DNA from 4 places in the Paenibacillus sp. FSL R7-0312 genome. Region 4 is predicted to be linked to each of the others. Evidence: riboswitches for the same ligand, from Rfam matches in the RefSeq annotation. Region 4 holds a riboswitch; each other region holds the start of a gene.
What was found. A riboswitch is a leader RNA that binds a small molecule or an ion and turns the genes downstream of it on or off. The one in region 4 is predicted to bind cyclic di-AMP.

Region 1 (3,488 bases), 5.7 Mb from region 4:
CCGGAGGCGGAGCTGGCAGAGCATTTCCTGAGCAGCCCGCTGGGCAAAAGATACGAAGACGATCTGATCATCGCCTCACCGATGACCATTAATCCGGATGGCTCTGTCACATTTTACAGCCAGGTTATGTCTAGTACTTATGTAGAGGTGCTGAGTGCAGCAGATCCGCTTGCTGTGCTGGGGGAGACGCTGGGCGGGAGCCCGTACAAGCCTTCCTTTGTGCTTAACATTAACTGTACGCTGCGGGACCAGCTCTTCATCCGGGACGGTCTGTGGGCGGATTTTGACAGGACTATGCTCGGATTCTGCGGCAACACTACAGGTTTCATCAGCTACGGAGAGCAATATTATAAAAAGCATGCCAACCAGACCATGATTCTGCTGCTGGTTGAATAAGGGAGAGTAGATTGATTATGCAGTGGATAACCAGATTACGCACTTCATGGGGCAAAAGCATCTCTGCCGGAGCTGTTCAAAGTCATAATACATTAGCCGTTCTTGAAAAAACGGACAGCTCCGGACAATCAGCCGGGACGCTAAAGACAGCTGGAGCAGCGGCTAATGCTACTGAGCCTCCAGAGAATACTGGCAGGACAGCTGCCGCTAACGACGCTTCAGCCACTGAATCCTATGGGATGCACGCCTATACCCTGGCCGGACAGATCCGCCGCGAAACTGACGAGATTCTTAAGGAAGAGGCCCAGCTGGTAGAGGAGTTTGCGGCTTTACGGGCGGGCAGCGGTGAGCTGATCAGCCAGATCTGCGGGACCCAGCAGCTTCTGGAGCATCTGAAGACCAACAGCGGACAGACCGAAGATCTCATCAATGAAATGTATGGCAGCCTCTCTTTTTCCTCCAATAAAATTGAATTCGCCAAAGAGGCCAATATCCAGATCTCGGCGGAAATGCAGAAGGCTTCGGCGGTATTTACTGAATTTGTCAGCTTGAATGAGGACCTGCGGGGGCATTTCCGGAGCATCGAGCAGCTGGCAAAGATCATTACGGATATTGCTGAGCAGACGAATCTGTTGTCGCTGAATGCAGCGATCGAGGCGGCGCGGGCCGGAGAGCACGGACGGGGCTTCTCGGTGGTTGCCACAGAAATCCGCAAGCTGGCCGACAGCACGCGCAGTCATGTGAAGGAGATCATGGGCTCCCTTTCGGGGATGACCCAGGTGATGGAGCAGCTTCACAGCAAGTCCGGTGACGGGACAACGGCGATGACAGAGACGAATGCGAAGATCAGCCAGTCCACGGTATACATGAACGAGATCGTGGAAGCGGAGGAAGAGGTATTCCAGCATCTGGAGAAGATTCAGGAATCGCAGGAGAGCAGCATGGAGGATGTGGAGCAGATCAATGGCGATCTGCTGCGTATTCTGGAGAAATCGGGACAGGATGCAGGGCAGTTCCAGAAGATGGTGCTTACCGTCCAGCAAAAAGCCGACCACTATCAGCAGCTGCTTAATCATTTGCATCAGATAGAGCAGCTGCAGCAGCTGGATGAAGCACAGAAGACTGGCGTATAAGCAGAAGCGAGTATCCGATAAAAAAGACTACACCCGGCAGAGGGAATGCAGGTGGTCAGCCTCTTTGCTATGTAACAGCACTGCTCCAGAGAAACGGAGCAAAAAGGAGTAAATCATCGGCCGCTTAAGAGCGAAAGCAAAGTATACGCCTTCATTCGTGCAGGAACGGCATTTTTGGCTTCTTTTGTCAACCGCAGCGTTTTACATTAAATGGCTGCAGGCGTAAGATTCAAATCAACAACCGAATGAAATTTAACTGTTCTCAAATGGCTGAATTCCAGTAATGGGAACGGGGGAACCAACGGTGATTACGGCTTAGGCTCAGATAGCGGCCGCACACCTGGGGTGAATCCTTGCTGCATGCTGTATAACGGTGCTCCGGCAAGGTAGGGCAATCTCGCTGCCCGAATCCGTCAGCTAACCCCGTAAGCCTCGAAGAGAGAGGATGAGCGCCATGATCGATTAACCGACCACGGAGAGCCCTGCTGCTGCTGTGGTCTTTTTGCTGTGCAGGCAGCAGGGGGAGACGGTCTGAATTAAGACGGATAATTCATATAACAACGGGAAAAGTTTATTTATATTGTGATCAGAACTGCCTAAGGAGGTGATCGTTATCTTAACTACATTTATCGTGTGCTTCTGGGTCGGACTGCTCCTGCTCCTCAGCGGCGGACTTCATGGGCATGGCCTGGCGGGTCATCTGCATGCGGGGGGCGGTGACGCCGGGGGGCCGGGCTTTGTGCCTATACTCCCGCTGATGGTGTTTGTCACAGTCTGGGGCGGCGCTGGTTATATGCTTAGCCGCTTCAGCGGAATGAGCGTGCTTGCAGTAGTGCTGATCTGCACCATGATAGCCTTGCTGACAGGGTGTCTGATGTATGCAGTGCTGGCCCGGGTGATGACCCGGTATGACAGCAGCATGAATGAATTGGATTATGAGCAGGCAGGGCAGCTTGGATACGTCAGTGTACCTGCAGCGGATGGGGCAGCCGGGGAAATGAAATATGTGCTGCACGGAACGATGCGCTCCATTGGAGTGCGGGCAGCAATCGGCCAGCAGCTCGTGAAGGGCGACAGGGTGATTATTTTGAAGGTGGATAAGGGAATGGCGGAAGTAACCCTCTTCGAGAGGGAATTCGGAGAATTATAAATGACGGGGAGTGTCGGACCAAATGGTTATTCTTTATTTAATCTCGGGCATTGTTGTTGTTATTCTGCTGGCTTTGTTCAGTATCGTGACCGCTTATAAAAAAGTCCCGCCCAATCAGGCGATGATTGTATACGGTCTCGGCGGTAAAAGAGTGGTGCAGGGCGGCGGGACGTTCGTCATCCCGGGCTTCCAGAACAATAAGACCATCTCGATGATGCTGATGAGCTTCGATGTCATTCCAGCGCAGGCGATGTTCTCCCGGCAGGGCATCAAGCTCAACCTGGAGGCGGTCGCCCAGATAAAAATCAAAAGCGATCCCACCGCTATTCTGACGGCCAGTGAGCAGTTCATCGACCGGCCCGAAGAAGACCGCGAGACAATTATCCTGCATTCGGTGGAGGGCCACCTGCGCGGCTTAATCGGGCAATTGACGGTGGAATCCATCCTCAAGACGCCTGATGAAATCAACAGCAAGATGAGGGAGACCTGCTCGGAGGACCTCGACAAGATGGGGCTTGAGGTCGTCAGCTTCACCATCAAAAAAATTACGGATGACAAAGGGTACATCGACAATATGGGGGTTCCGGAAATTGAGCGCATCCGCCGCGATGCCAGCATTGCCAAGGCGGAAGCGGAACGCGATATTCAGATCAAGCAGGCCGAGGCGGAGAAGGAATCCTCCATTGCCAAAGCCAATGCACATCAGGCCACCATTGAAGCGGGAACCGCCGCCCGCGCGAAGGAGTCCCTGTACGAGAAGGAACTGAACATTAAGCAGGCGGATTTCAAGCTGGAGACAGAAGTGAAGA
Region 2 (3,488 bases), 610 kb from region 4:
CGCAGAGCGTTACTGCATCTCTCACACATTAGCATGGCATTTAGCCTTTAACAACATCCCCCAAGGGAGGAGGGGATAAGCCTGCTGAACATTCTTTTGCTTTAATTTTGAACTATGTTACAATCAAGAATAATAGTTGTTAACAACACAATTGTTGACAAGATGCTTTCAAAATTCTATTCCAGAAAGGTGATCCTCTGATGTCTATTCAACAAATCCATACACTGGATGAACTGCAACAATACGTAGGGCAACCCGGCAAAAAATTGCTCTTCAAGCACAGCACCACCTGCCCGATCAGCGCCAAAGCAAATGAGGAGTTCCAGGCCTATACACAGAATTCCGACACGCCTGCCGCCATTGTACATGTTATCGAAGACCGTCCGGTTTCCAATCAGATTGCCGAGGATTTCGGGATTAAGCATGAATCGCCGCAGATTTTCCTGCTGGAGGATGGTGAGGTCCGCTGGAACACTTCCCACTGGAAAATCACCCGTGGCGCCATCAAGGAAGCTGTGGAGCAATGAGCCAGAACGTAATCATCTATTCCACATCCGGCTGCAGCGACTGCAATCAGGTGAAGCAGCTGCTTGAGAGCAAAGGCATTCCCTTCGAAGTCAGAGATGTGATGACCAGTACTGTCTATCAGGAAGAAGTCGAGAAGCTGGGCTTCATGGGTGTTCCAGTCACCGTATCCGGAGACCGGGCTGTCAAGGGCTTCAATCTTCCTGAGCTTCAGGAGCTTATTGAAGCAGCTGGTCATTAATAAGCTTACCCGTATGCAAAAAGGTGCCGCCCTCCCAGCAGGGCCGGCACCTTTTTAGGGTTCAAAATTATTCTGCCGGGAAAAAACTCCGTCATAGCTTCACTCCGTTTCCACACCGCCGGGCGAAGGCATCCACCGATGACGGTTCCAGCAGATCCAGCGCCTCTTTATTGACAGTCTGCCCTTACAGAATCAAATGATAATCCCTGGAGTATGGTCCAAGTCAAGCATTCGGAAAGCGGGAATTAGGCCCTCCGGGATGTATCGTTTGCAGGGCTAGAACGGAAGCATTTTCGTAAAATCAGACTCTAATTCAGGGACAATTTGTAAACCGCCATAATTACCCTAATAACACAATCACGAATCTATTTGCCTGACGGGTAACGCATACAATAACATTTATCTCCCGTTATCTCCCGATTACTCACTAATACACCATTTTTCAAAAATCCATTATCGACGGTATTTCCGTCTAACGCATTAATATTTCCGGAGTTCCCCTGCCACTGCCTCCCAAAAATAAAAAACGGCGATTGAGCGAGATAAACGGATGATAACCGGCCACATATATGGTTTTAGTCTCCAATATTCCTTGCGAAGCAGCAATTTATTGCAAATCCGGCGCAGAAGCACTCTTTTCCATTTTTACAAAGACAATCCTAAAAGGGTATGATTCGTGTTGAAAGTTAACAGCGATAATGTGAATGCACGCTGAATTTCCGCCAAGCGGAAAACGGGGGAACCATCAGGCCGCAGGCCTACTTGGGGTGAATCCGAAGGAGACTTCAATTGCGCAGTCTCAAAAGGTAGGGCGACTCTCACCGTCCGAATCCGACAGCTAACCCCGTAAGCGTAAAGAGAGAGATCTTGATCCGCCACGATTTTGCCCCAGGCTTCTTACGCCTGTAACAAAACCGCAGCAGAGGTCCTCCTCTGTCTGCGGTTTTTTGCGCACTTATTCCGGCGGATCAGCATTTCGGCAAACCAATCAGCTATATATCCAAACAATAAAATCGCCCACATTCAGGAAGGAACGTGTCCACATGCCAGACCCATTATCGACCAAGGCAGCTGCCGCTGCCGGATTCACCGGCTATATTGAGCAATACAGCGGAACCGTATATGCACTTAGCTGTCTTCTGCTGGAGAAGGGCACCCGCGCCGATCAAGCCACAACTGCCACATTCGCGGCACTCTTTGAGCCTTGGCTAAAGGGTAGCATCCAATCGGACTTCTCCCTTGCCGCCTACAGGGAATGCATCCGGCAATGCTCGCTGGTTGCTCAAGACCGCGGCCGCTGCTCTTCTGCCTTGCTCACCTGGGAGGATCAGATTGCCAGCGCCTTATGGTACGGCATCCAGCTGCCGCTGCCCGAGATCAGCCTCATCCTGCAGCGAAGCGTTCCTGAGCTGAAAGCGCAGCTCAGAGAGATTCGCGAACATATGGCTGCTGCGCGGCCAGCTGTCCCGCGTCCGTCGGCGGGATAGGGAAAGCTGCTGGGGCCTGCACCAATAGACTCAGGCAGGCTGCTGCGATCTATGCGGACTGTAGATCCGTTATTTCGTCCGGTCAGGCCATTCAGCGATCCATGCGGACTCAGAGGACCTTAACTAACCCGTTTCGCCTCATTTTGAGCTCCATCGAACAATATAAGCGCTCCTGAGTCCGCAACGAGCAAAAAAGCAGGCTTTTTCACAAAATAAGGTCCTCTCAGTCCGCGTAGCACTACGTATGGGAGAATTCCGCTGACGGCAAGCTAATAAGTTCTCATTCCCTTAAGGCTCCAGGTTACGCTCACTGAAGCTCCCAACTTATACACATGCACGCCTTTGGCAATGTACATTTGCCTGACAATAACGAAAAGCCGCAGCTTCCGCCACGGCTCTCTATTTGCTCTCGTGCCAGCGCTTAAAACACTAACACTTGTATTGAATTCACTAACCAACCCATACCCTGTTCTTGCCTATGCTGTCTGCTCCATTCCAGAAATCAGCGCTTGCCCTTGCCGCCCTTAGCGAACCGCCAAAAAGCCATGCAGCATCCGAGCAGCCCGACGCCCAGCAAGATGGTCTGCAGTGCTCCCAGCCAGGTTGATTTGTCCGACGGGATCAGACTGCTGATAATGATCAGCAGGATGGAGACCGCGACCAGCACGGGGGTTTGTCTACTTTTTTTCACGAAAAATCACCACTCCTAATTACTAATATTACTAAGGTACACTATCTGCGGGGTTTTAACCAGTTTGGGGGGGTTGTGATCACTCTATAGAACAGCATTATTCATAAGCCCAATCCGGTTGATTCGCTAAATCACTTACATGCAACTAATTAATAACATCCTATCCCCCGCTTCACATAAGTCTATCTGTTTAGATACGAGGATTAACAATAACATTGCAAATCAGTTTTATCGTGGATATAATATGTCTGTAATAACTATTTAGTGAAATTAAAGGAGACCGGGCTATGACGGAGTTTTGGGAAACAAGCTTCATAGAAAAACAAACGAGACCTGATGCGCCTCGGATAGATTCCGGTACCGCATCGCCTGCCTTGCCTGCTCCAGCAGTTCGGGCACTTGGCTGAGTGCTCCGGCCTGACCGGAGACCATAATCGTTACATTCAGCTTGAGGATTCCGCCCAGCGACGAGATCAGCTCCTGAGCGAAAGCAAGCAGCCTTGCCTATATCCACAAATTATTTCATGCTCTTAAATCCCTTATT
Region 3 (3,488 bases), 3.5 Mb from region 4:
ATTGATTCTCATTCTCTCTGTCAACTAAATTATCTGGTTCCATGTACACTCACACTGCGCATAACAAAAAACGGCTGCTCCCGCAACCTGCGGAAACAACCGTTATACATATAAAGGGTATGTCTATTTGTGCAAATGATACGGCACAGTTGCTATAACGATATCCTTCTGATTCATCAGATAAGAGCGGATGAACAAGCTGGTCTGATTATGCAGAATCGCCTGCCACCAATGCTTCGTAACAAATTGCGGAATGAGTACAGTAATATGGTCTGTTGAAGCGGTTTTCCACTCCACCGTATCGATGAATTTCACCAGCGGGCGGATGATGCTGCGGTAACGCGAGCGGAGTACAATCAGGCGAACCCCAGGGTTCCACTCTTCCCACTTCTGTTCCATTTTGTGAATCTCTTCTTCATCGAATCCGACATATACAGCCACCACATTCTCAGTCAATGACTTCGCATAGCTGATTGAATGCAGTACCGCGCGGGTGACACCGGCAACAGGTACAACCACTGTGCTTCCTTTAATGCAAGGTTTATCCGTAGCCGGACAAATGCGCAGCTGATCGGCAATATTCATATAATGGCGGTGAATCCGGTGGAACACGATGATTACAAGCGGCAGGAAGATGAAGGCCATCCATACACTCGAGAATTTAGTAATAATGAAGATGAGCGTAATGGTCAAGGTTGTGAGCATGCCTACTGTATTCACTGCGAATTTGCTCTGCCAGCCCTTAGGCTTGGTTCTGTACCACTGGACCATCATGCCAAGCTGTGAAAGGGTAAACGGAATGAATACCCCAACGGCGTATAATGGAATCAACCCTTCGGTATTACCGTGAAAAGCGGCTACAAGCACAGCCGACATTACGCCGAGGAAAATAATGCCGTTGGAGAATCCCAGCCGGTCTCCGCGTACCATGAAGGCGTGGGGTAAATATTTGTCTTTGGCGAACATGAATGCCAGCAGCGGGAATGCCGAATACGCTGTATTCGCCGCCAGGAACAAGATTACTGCGGTGATGCCTTGGATGAAGAAGTACAAACCGCCGCGGCCAAAGGTAGACTCGGTAATCTGCGACACAACCGTTGCTTTCTCGTTCGGCATGATACCGTACCAATAAGCCAAAAGCGTAATCCCCGTGAACATAGCCCCGAGAATCAGACCCATAAGCACCAGTGTTTTAGCCGCATTTTTCTCAGCCGGTGCTTTGAAGTTAGGGATCGCATTAGATACAGCTTCTACCCCGGTCAGTGCCGAACAGCCGGAGCTGAAGGCCTTAAGCAGAAGGAACATACTGACATTCGATACCGCCGAGCCGATCTCAGGAACCTGGGCATGAGCACCGCCGGTTGCATACTTGAAGACTCCCGCGATAATCAGCACAAAGATGGAGACGACGAACAGATATACCGGAATGGCTATGAATGAAGCTGATTCAGTAACCCCCCGCAGATTGACAATCGTTAAGAGCAGAATGACAGTAACCGCTATAAGTACACTATGATTATGAAGACCCGGGAACGCTGATGTGATCGCATCCGTTCCCGCCGAGGCGCTTACCGCCACCGTTAAAATATAATCCACCAGCAAAGAGCCTCCGGCAAGCAAGCCGGTATGAACCCCGAGATTAGTTTTGGCGACAATATAGGCGCCTCCGCCCTGCGGATAAGCAAAAATGGTCTGCCGATAAGACAGGATTAAGATGACCAGCAGGCCCAATACGGCTAATGCAATTGGCAATGAGTACCAGATAGCTGTGAAGCCTGCGGCCACGAGTACAATTAAGATTTGTTCTGTTCCGTAGGCTACAGACGAGAGCGCATCAGAAGACAGGACAGCCAGTGCTTTCACCTTGGATAACTTTTCATGATCGAGTTCGTTCGACTTCATCGGACGCCCGATCAATAGTCGTTTTACCTTGCTTACCATTGTAGTAACATTTCCTCTCTTTGTTAAGTTGAAACGGCAGTACCGCGCGCTGTTTTCATAAGTGGATTTCATAAATGCAGGCACAGAAATAGGCATACGGAAATGATCCGCATGCCTTGAGTGCATGGTCATTATCCCACTATTGCTTACGAGGTTAGCTGGCGGATTCGGGCTGTGGTAGCCCTACGGTTTTCGAGTCTGCTGACCCGCTTCCGATTCACCCCGTTGGCACTCGGCCAAGTTTGGTTCCCCCGTTTTTCCTTCCGGAAAATTCAGCGCATATTCAACTTCTCACAAGGACTAATATTAATCTACAATGACTCTTCCGTAAAGCGTTGAAACAAATGAAAAAAGAATGAAAAACAACCAAAACAACCAAATCCATGATCCGGTATGTCTTGATCTTTCATTCTCTTTCATTATCACTTTATCGCGTGATTTTACAGCATTTCTGCTTAATAATTTACACTCAATTTAAGGGAAATAGTTACTCTTCATTCTGCCTGACGGCTTCTTACTCACCTGCATCCTCTTTACGCCCTGTCCATAGCAGAATTGTGATTAATGCGAACGCAATGAGTGCCAGCAGCGGGATGGTGATGAATCCGAAATAATTCAGATAATCCGTGTTGCACGGGACACCGATTGTACATGGAAGCACCTTGCTAAGTGCCGGAATTTTCTGCTCTGCGTAATGATAGATCGAAATGCTTCCGCCAATCAAACTTAAGGGCAGCACATAAGGGATAATGCGCTTATCCCCCCGGTAAGTGGCGATTCCGAGCAAAATAAGCTGCGGGTACATAAATATCCGCTGAAACCAGCATAGCTTGCAGGGCTCATATTTCAGCACTTCACTGAGATACAGACTGCCTGCTACAGCAACAACCGAGACGAACCAGGCCAAGTAGAGACAATTCCGGCGGCAGAATGCAGAGAATTTATTCATTGTGCAGCCACAGCTTCCGCAGCTACCTTGATTTGAGCATCAATTTCCTCCATATTAAAAGGTTCATTCACCTTGACTCCATTCACAAACAGTGATGGCGTGTTGGTTACACCGGTGTCTGTGCCAACCTGGATATCTCTCTCCAGTTCGCTTTCATAGGTCTTGTCTTCAATATCCTTACGCAGCAGGTCGAAGTCAATGGGCAGTTCTAATTGCTGTGCCAGACTTACCAGGAAGTCCGGTGTTGCCCACTCCACCTTTTCTTCACCCTGGTTAGCATAGATGGCATCGAAGAATTTCCAGAAAGCCTCTTCATTCTGATGATATACGGACAGTGCCGCTAGTGAAGCTGTTCTCGAATCTGTACCAATAAAGGCCAGGTTGACGAAGTAAAAGGCTGCTTTATCCTGATTGACATACTCCTGAACGATTTGCGGTTTAATCACCCCGGTGAACTGGGCGCAAGCCGGACATTTGTAATCGCCGAATTCAACGATTTTGACTGGAGCATCTTCTTTGCCCAGCCGTGCCATTTCACTGTAATTGAAGTCAACGGGAGCCGCAGCAGATCCTGTGGTTGAGCCGTCCTTCGAGGCCA
Region 4 (3,488 bases):
CTTCTCCGGAATGAACGCATGCTTGCATCCGGGCACCTTGGAGGAGACAATTTTACGAATCCGTTCTCCGGCATGATCGGGATCCGTGAGGATGATAACCCCTCTGCGCTCCATGGCTAATGTAATCTTCGCAATGACCTTGCGGTCCACTGCGGATCCGCCTGTTTCAATCGTATCCGCTTCTACGGCCCGCTTAACGGCTACGGTATCGCTTTTACCTTCGACGACAATTAATTCTTTAATCATAAATAATTTACTCCCCTACTCTAAAACGCAAAAAGAAGAGGATTCGCTCCTCTTCTTTTTGGCTAAAGAATGTATAAGTGATGAGCGGTAGCTCTCTAAATTCCGTAAGTGCTACCCCCACTATATCTTATAAACCGCTAATTTGCAAAAGACTTGGCGCTTAGTTAAGCTCCGGCTTCACAGGTCCAATCACATAGATGGTCCGCGACTTCCGGCCGAAATTACGGGCATGGCTTAGTGAATCGTAGTAAACATCCACCTTGTTGCCTTTGATGGCACCGCCGGTATCCTCTGCTCGGCGAAACCCTAATCCCTCAATGTACACCCACCAGCCAATTGGTATTACATTCGGATCCACTGCAATAGTGCGGCCTTCCGTTACGCGTGTGCCGGAGGCGGTACGTGTTCCAATTCCCGGTTCTTCCGAGGAATACGCCGTCATAGATACGTTTTTGATCATTTTTTTGTATTCAAAATCTACGCCTGCCTTGCTCGTGACGTTGTTGCTCTTCGCGCTGACTTTGGATAATTTGGAGGTTGTTGTTGCTTTGGATGTAGTTGCAGCAGCTACAACAGGCTTCGGAACCGCTTTGGTGCCGACGGCAATAACCTTGTCTTTGGTTACCGTCTGAACTTCCTTGCCGACCATATTCATGGAGACTAGCTCCCCATCCTGATATATCTTCTCGATATGCTGGATGATCGCGCCCGGCTTGCCTGCCTGTGCAACTCTTACGTCTCCCTTATACAGAGAGGGGTCTGCGGTTTTGATGACCTTAAAAGGCAAGTTTACTGTCCGCTGTACGGTCTGCTTGGTAATACGGACAATCTTGACTTCCATGTCGGGTGTGACTGCGGTATCAAGCGAAGGGAAAATCTTATCATTGCCCTCCAGGCTGTAACCCAGCTTGGTAATGGCATCTCCGAGCGAATCCTCGGTGGTGTATAGGGTCTTGGTTGCACCGTCTGCAGTAAGCAAAAGCTTCTGCGCACGGGTGATTACGACACGGTCGCCGTCTTGTATTTCATCACTAAGGCCAATAGATAGCTTATCATACGGCTGCAGCGAAATTTGTTCCTTTGCCAGCACATCACTGAGCAGCGTTTCCCGCGTTTCCAGTGTCTGCACCTGTCCGTCTATAACTAAAATTATTTCTTTATTGCTCTGACCGTGTACGTACAGCAGAATTAACAGTCCGATAACAATTGATATCACACCTGCAAGTGAAAGTACGCGAGGATTCACTTGCTTCAGCCGTAATGCGAAAGACCTGCTGGATGATTGCGAATCATGGGATACCTCTGGTTGGAATACGCCCACTCTCTCCATCCTCCTTACATAGCCCCGTCGTCCAAGTTATATCATGGTGACTGCATCATTTCTGACGAAACTAGGTTTGAGATTGCAACAGGATACGCCCGCATTGCTCCAGCGTTTCCTGCTCATGGATCGCCTGCTCGGCATAGCTACTCCGGATATCTGTTGTATAACAGTATGCCGGGAACATCCGCATTATTCATAACAAAAAAAGCCCAAAAAAGAGTTCACAGAGGACTCTTTCGTGGCTTCTCCGGTGTCGAATACGCGGGAATGTTTATGCACGAGGTTTCCTCTCTTACTTGCGCTTACGGGGTTAGCTGTCGGGTTCGGGCATAAGAGAGACGCCCTATCTCAGGTCACCCGCTCACGGCGGTTGCCCTCAAATTCACCCCAAAGACCACGTGAAGAAATCAAATAAATTCTGCGGCAATTCTGTGTTGTACTCTATGTACGGGCATGCGGCAGGGCATTTATTGGTTCCCCCGTTCTCCATACGGAGACTCAGCGAGACGATCCATGAAATAGTGACTGTCACAGTAACAACAGCTCACTGCACTGAAAAGATGATATCCTGTTTTGATGCATGTTGTAAAGGACGATTCAACCACGTTTACGTAAAAAAATGATTAAAATATTGTAATATTCAGCCGTTTTTGGACTATAAAAGTTTAATATATCGGCTATACTTCATTTTTCACCGCTTTTTCTCCCGTTTTCAGACAATCCCAAATCGTTCCAGTGCGTTCGCATACGTAATTTCAGCCAATTCCTGTAAATCAATCCCTTTTATTGCCGCAGCTGCCTCCGCTACAAGTCTTACGTGTGCGGTCTCATTCCGCTTGCCGCGGAAGGGGTGCGGAGTCAAATATGGGGAGTCCGTTTCGATCAGTAGCCGGTCCAGCGGAGTCTGGGCGAGCACCTCTTTGGGCACCCTGGCATTCTTAAACGTAATCGGTCCCCCGAAGGACAAATGGAAGCCGAGATCCAGACACATTTTGGCGCTTTCCCAGCTGCCGGAGAACGAATGCATCACCCCTCCAACCTCACCCGCTTTTTCCTCCCGCAGAATCCGGATTACATCCTCGTGGGCATCGCGGTTATGGATACAGATGGGCATCTTCAGTTCACGCGCCAGGCCGATTTGCTTGCGGAATACCTCATGCTGTACATCCTTAGGAGAGGTGTCCCAATAATAGTCAAGTCCGATTTCGCCGATGGCCACTACCTTGGGATGGCTGCAAAGCGAAGCGATCCATTCGAGGTCGCCCTCCTTCATACTGAATGCATCCTGGGGATGCCAGCCCACCGCTGCATAAATATAATCATATTTCTCTGCGAGCTCCATCGTTGTCGGTATCGTCTCCCGGTTGAAGCCAATATTGATCATTTTACTGACTCCGGACTCCAGCGCCCGGGCGATTACCTCCTCGCGGTCCTCGTCGAATTGCGGAGCATCCAGATGGGTATGTGTGTCGAATAACTGCATTATATTACATCCTTTCCGCCTTGATTTCTATGAAGAATTACAAGTATTTTAGGTTATTTTGCAAAAATATCTGCAATGGAGGACGGCAGCCGTGGAAGGGCTTTCTGCAGCCTGTCCTGCGGGAAATAGAGATGGTATCTGCCTCGGTGAATCCCGCTGATCGAGCGTACAATATCTGATACCTCAGAGATCTCCCGCAGCTTATCATGACGGTCAAGAAGCAGAATCTGTTTACTGTCAAAAGCATCCCCTGGACGAAATACATCATAAGGAAGGTCTGTCGGAAAATCGATTTCCAGATCATAATCCGCTCGCAGTCCGGCACCCGCAAAGCTGCGGCGGATTTCGTCAATCGTCTCTGTATCCAGATGCTCCATCTCCACATATTTATACAGTTTACGATGAATAAAACGGCTGCACAAGTCGCTTAAAATT

Region 1: linked by a shared signal. The riboswitch ahead of MKX70_RS30560 (hypothetical protein) and the one ahead of MKX70_RS05635 (3D domain-containing protein) in region 4 are both predicted to bind cyclic di-AMP.
Region 2: linked by a shared signal. The riboswitch ahead of MKX70_RS03000 (hypothetical protein) and the one ahead of MKX70_RS05635 (3D domain-containing protein) in region 4 are both predicted to bind cyclic di-AMP.
Region 3: linked by a shared signal. The riboswitch ahead of MKX70_RS21045 (APC family permease) and the one ahead of MKX70_RS05635 (3D domain-containing protein) in region 4 are both predicted to bind cyclic di-AMP.

What each region holds. Positions count from the first base shown of each region.
Region 1 is NZ_JBBORE010000001.1:7,053,049-7,056,536, reverse strand. Features, by position in the region: gene MKX70_RS30570 (FIST signal transduction protein) at 1-396, shown strand, start outside; gene MKX70_RS30565 (methyl-accepting chemotaxis protein) at 414-1,529, shown strand; cyclic di-AMP (ydaO/yuaA leader) riboswitch at 1,788-1,976, shown strand; gene MKX70_RS30560 (hypothetical protein) at 2,134-2,679, shown strand; gene MKX70_RS30555 (flotillin family protein) at 2,702-3,488, shown strand, end outside.
Region 2 is NZ_JBBORE010000001.1:710,657-714,144, forward strand. Features, by position in the region: gene ytxJ (bacillithiol system redox-active protein YtxJ) at 201-527, shown strand; gene MKX70_RS02995 (glutaredoxin family protein) at 524-766, shown strand; cyclic di-AMP (ydaO/yuaA leader) riboswitch at 1,466-1,633, shown strand; gene MKX70_RS03000 (hypothetical protein) at 1,810-2,253, shown strand; gene MKX70_RS03005 (hypothetical protein) at 2,756-2,944, opposite strand; gene MKX70_RS03010 (hypothetical protein) at 3,462-3,488, opposite strand, start outside.
Region 3 is NZ_JBBORE010000001.1:4,787,232-4,790,719, reverse strand. Features, by position in the region: gene MKX70_RS21045 (APC family permease) at 124-1,941, opposite strand; cyclic di-AMP (ydaO/yuaA leader) riboswitch at 2,070-2,229, opposite strand; gene MKX70_RS21040 (disulfide oxidoreductase) at 2,456-2,890, opposite strand; gene MKX70_RS21035 (DsbA family protein) at 2,887-3,488, opposite strand, start outside.
Region 4 is NZ_JBBORE010000001.1:1,320,713-1,324,200, forward strand. Features, by position in the region: gene rnmV (ribonuclease M5) at 1-246, opposite strand, end outside; gene MKX70_RS05635 (3D domain-containing protein) at 407-1,567, opposite strand; cyclic di-AMP (ydaO/yuaA leader) riboswitch at 1,855-2,084, opposite strand; gene MKX70_RS05640 (TatD family hydrolase) at 2,283-3,053, opposite strand; gene MKX70_RS05645 (HD domain-containing protein) at 3,107-3,488, opposite strand, start outside.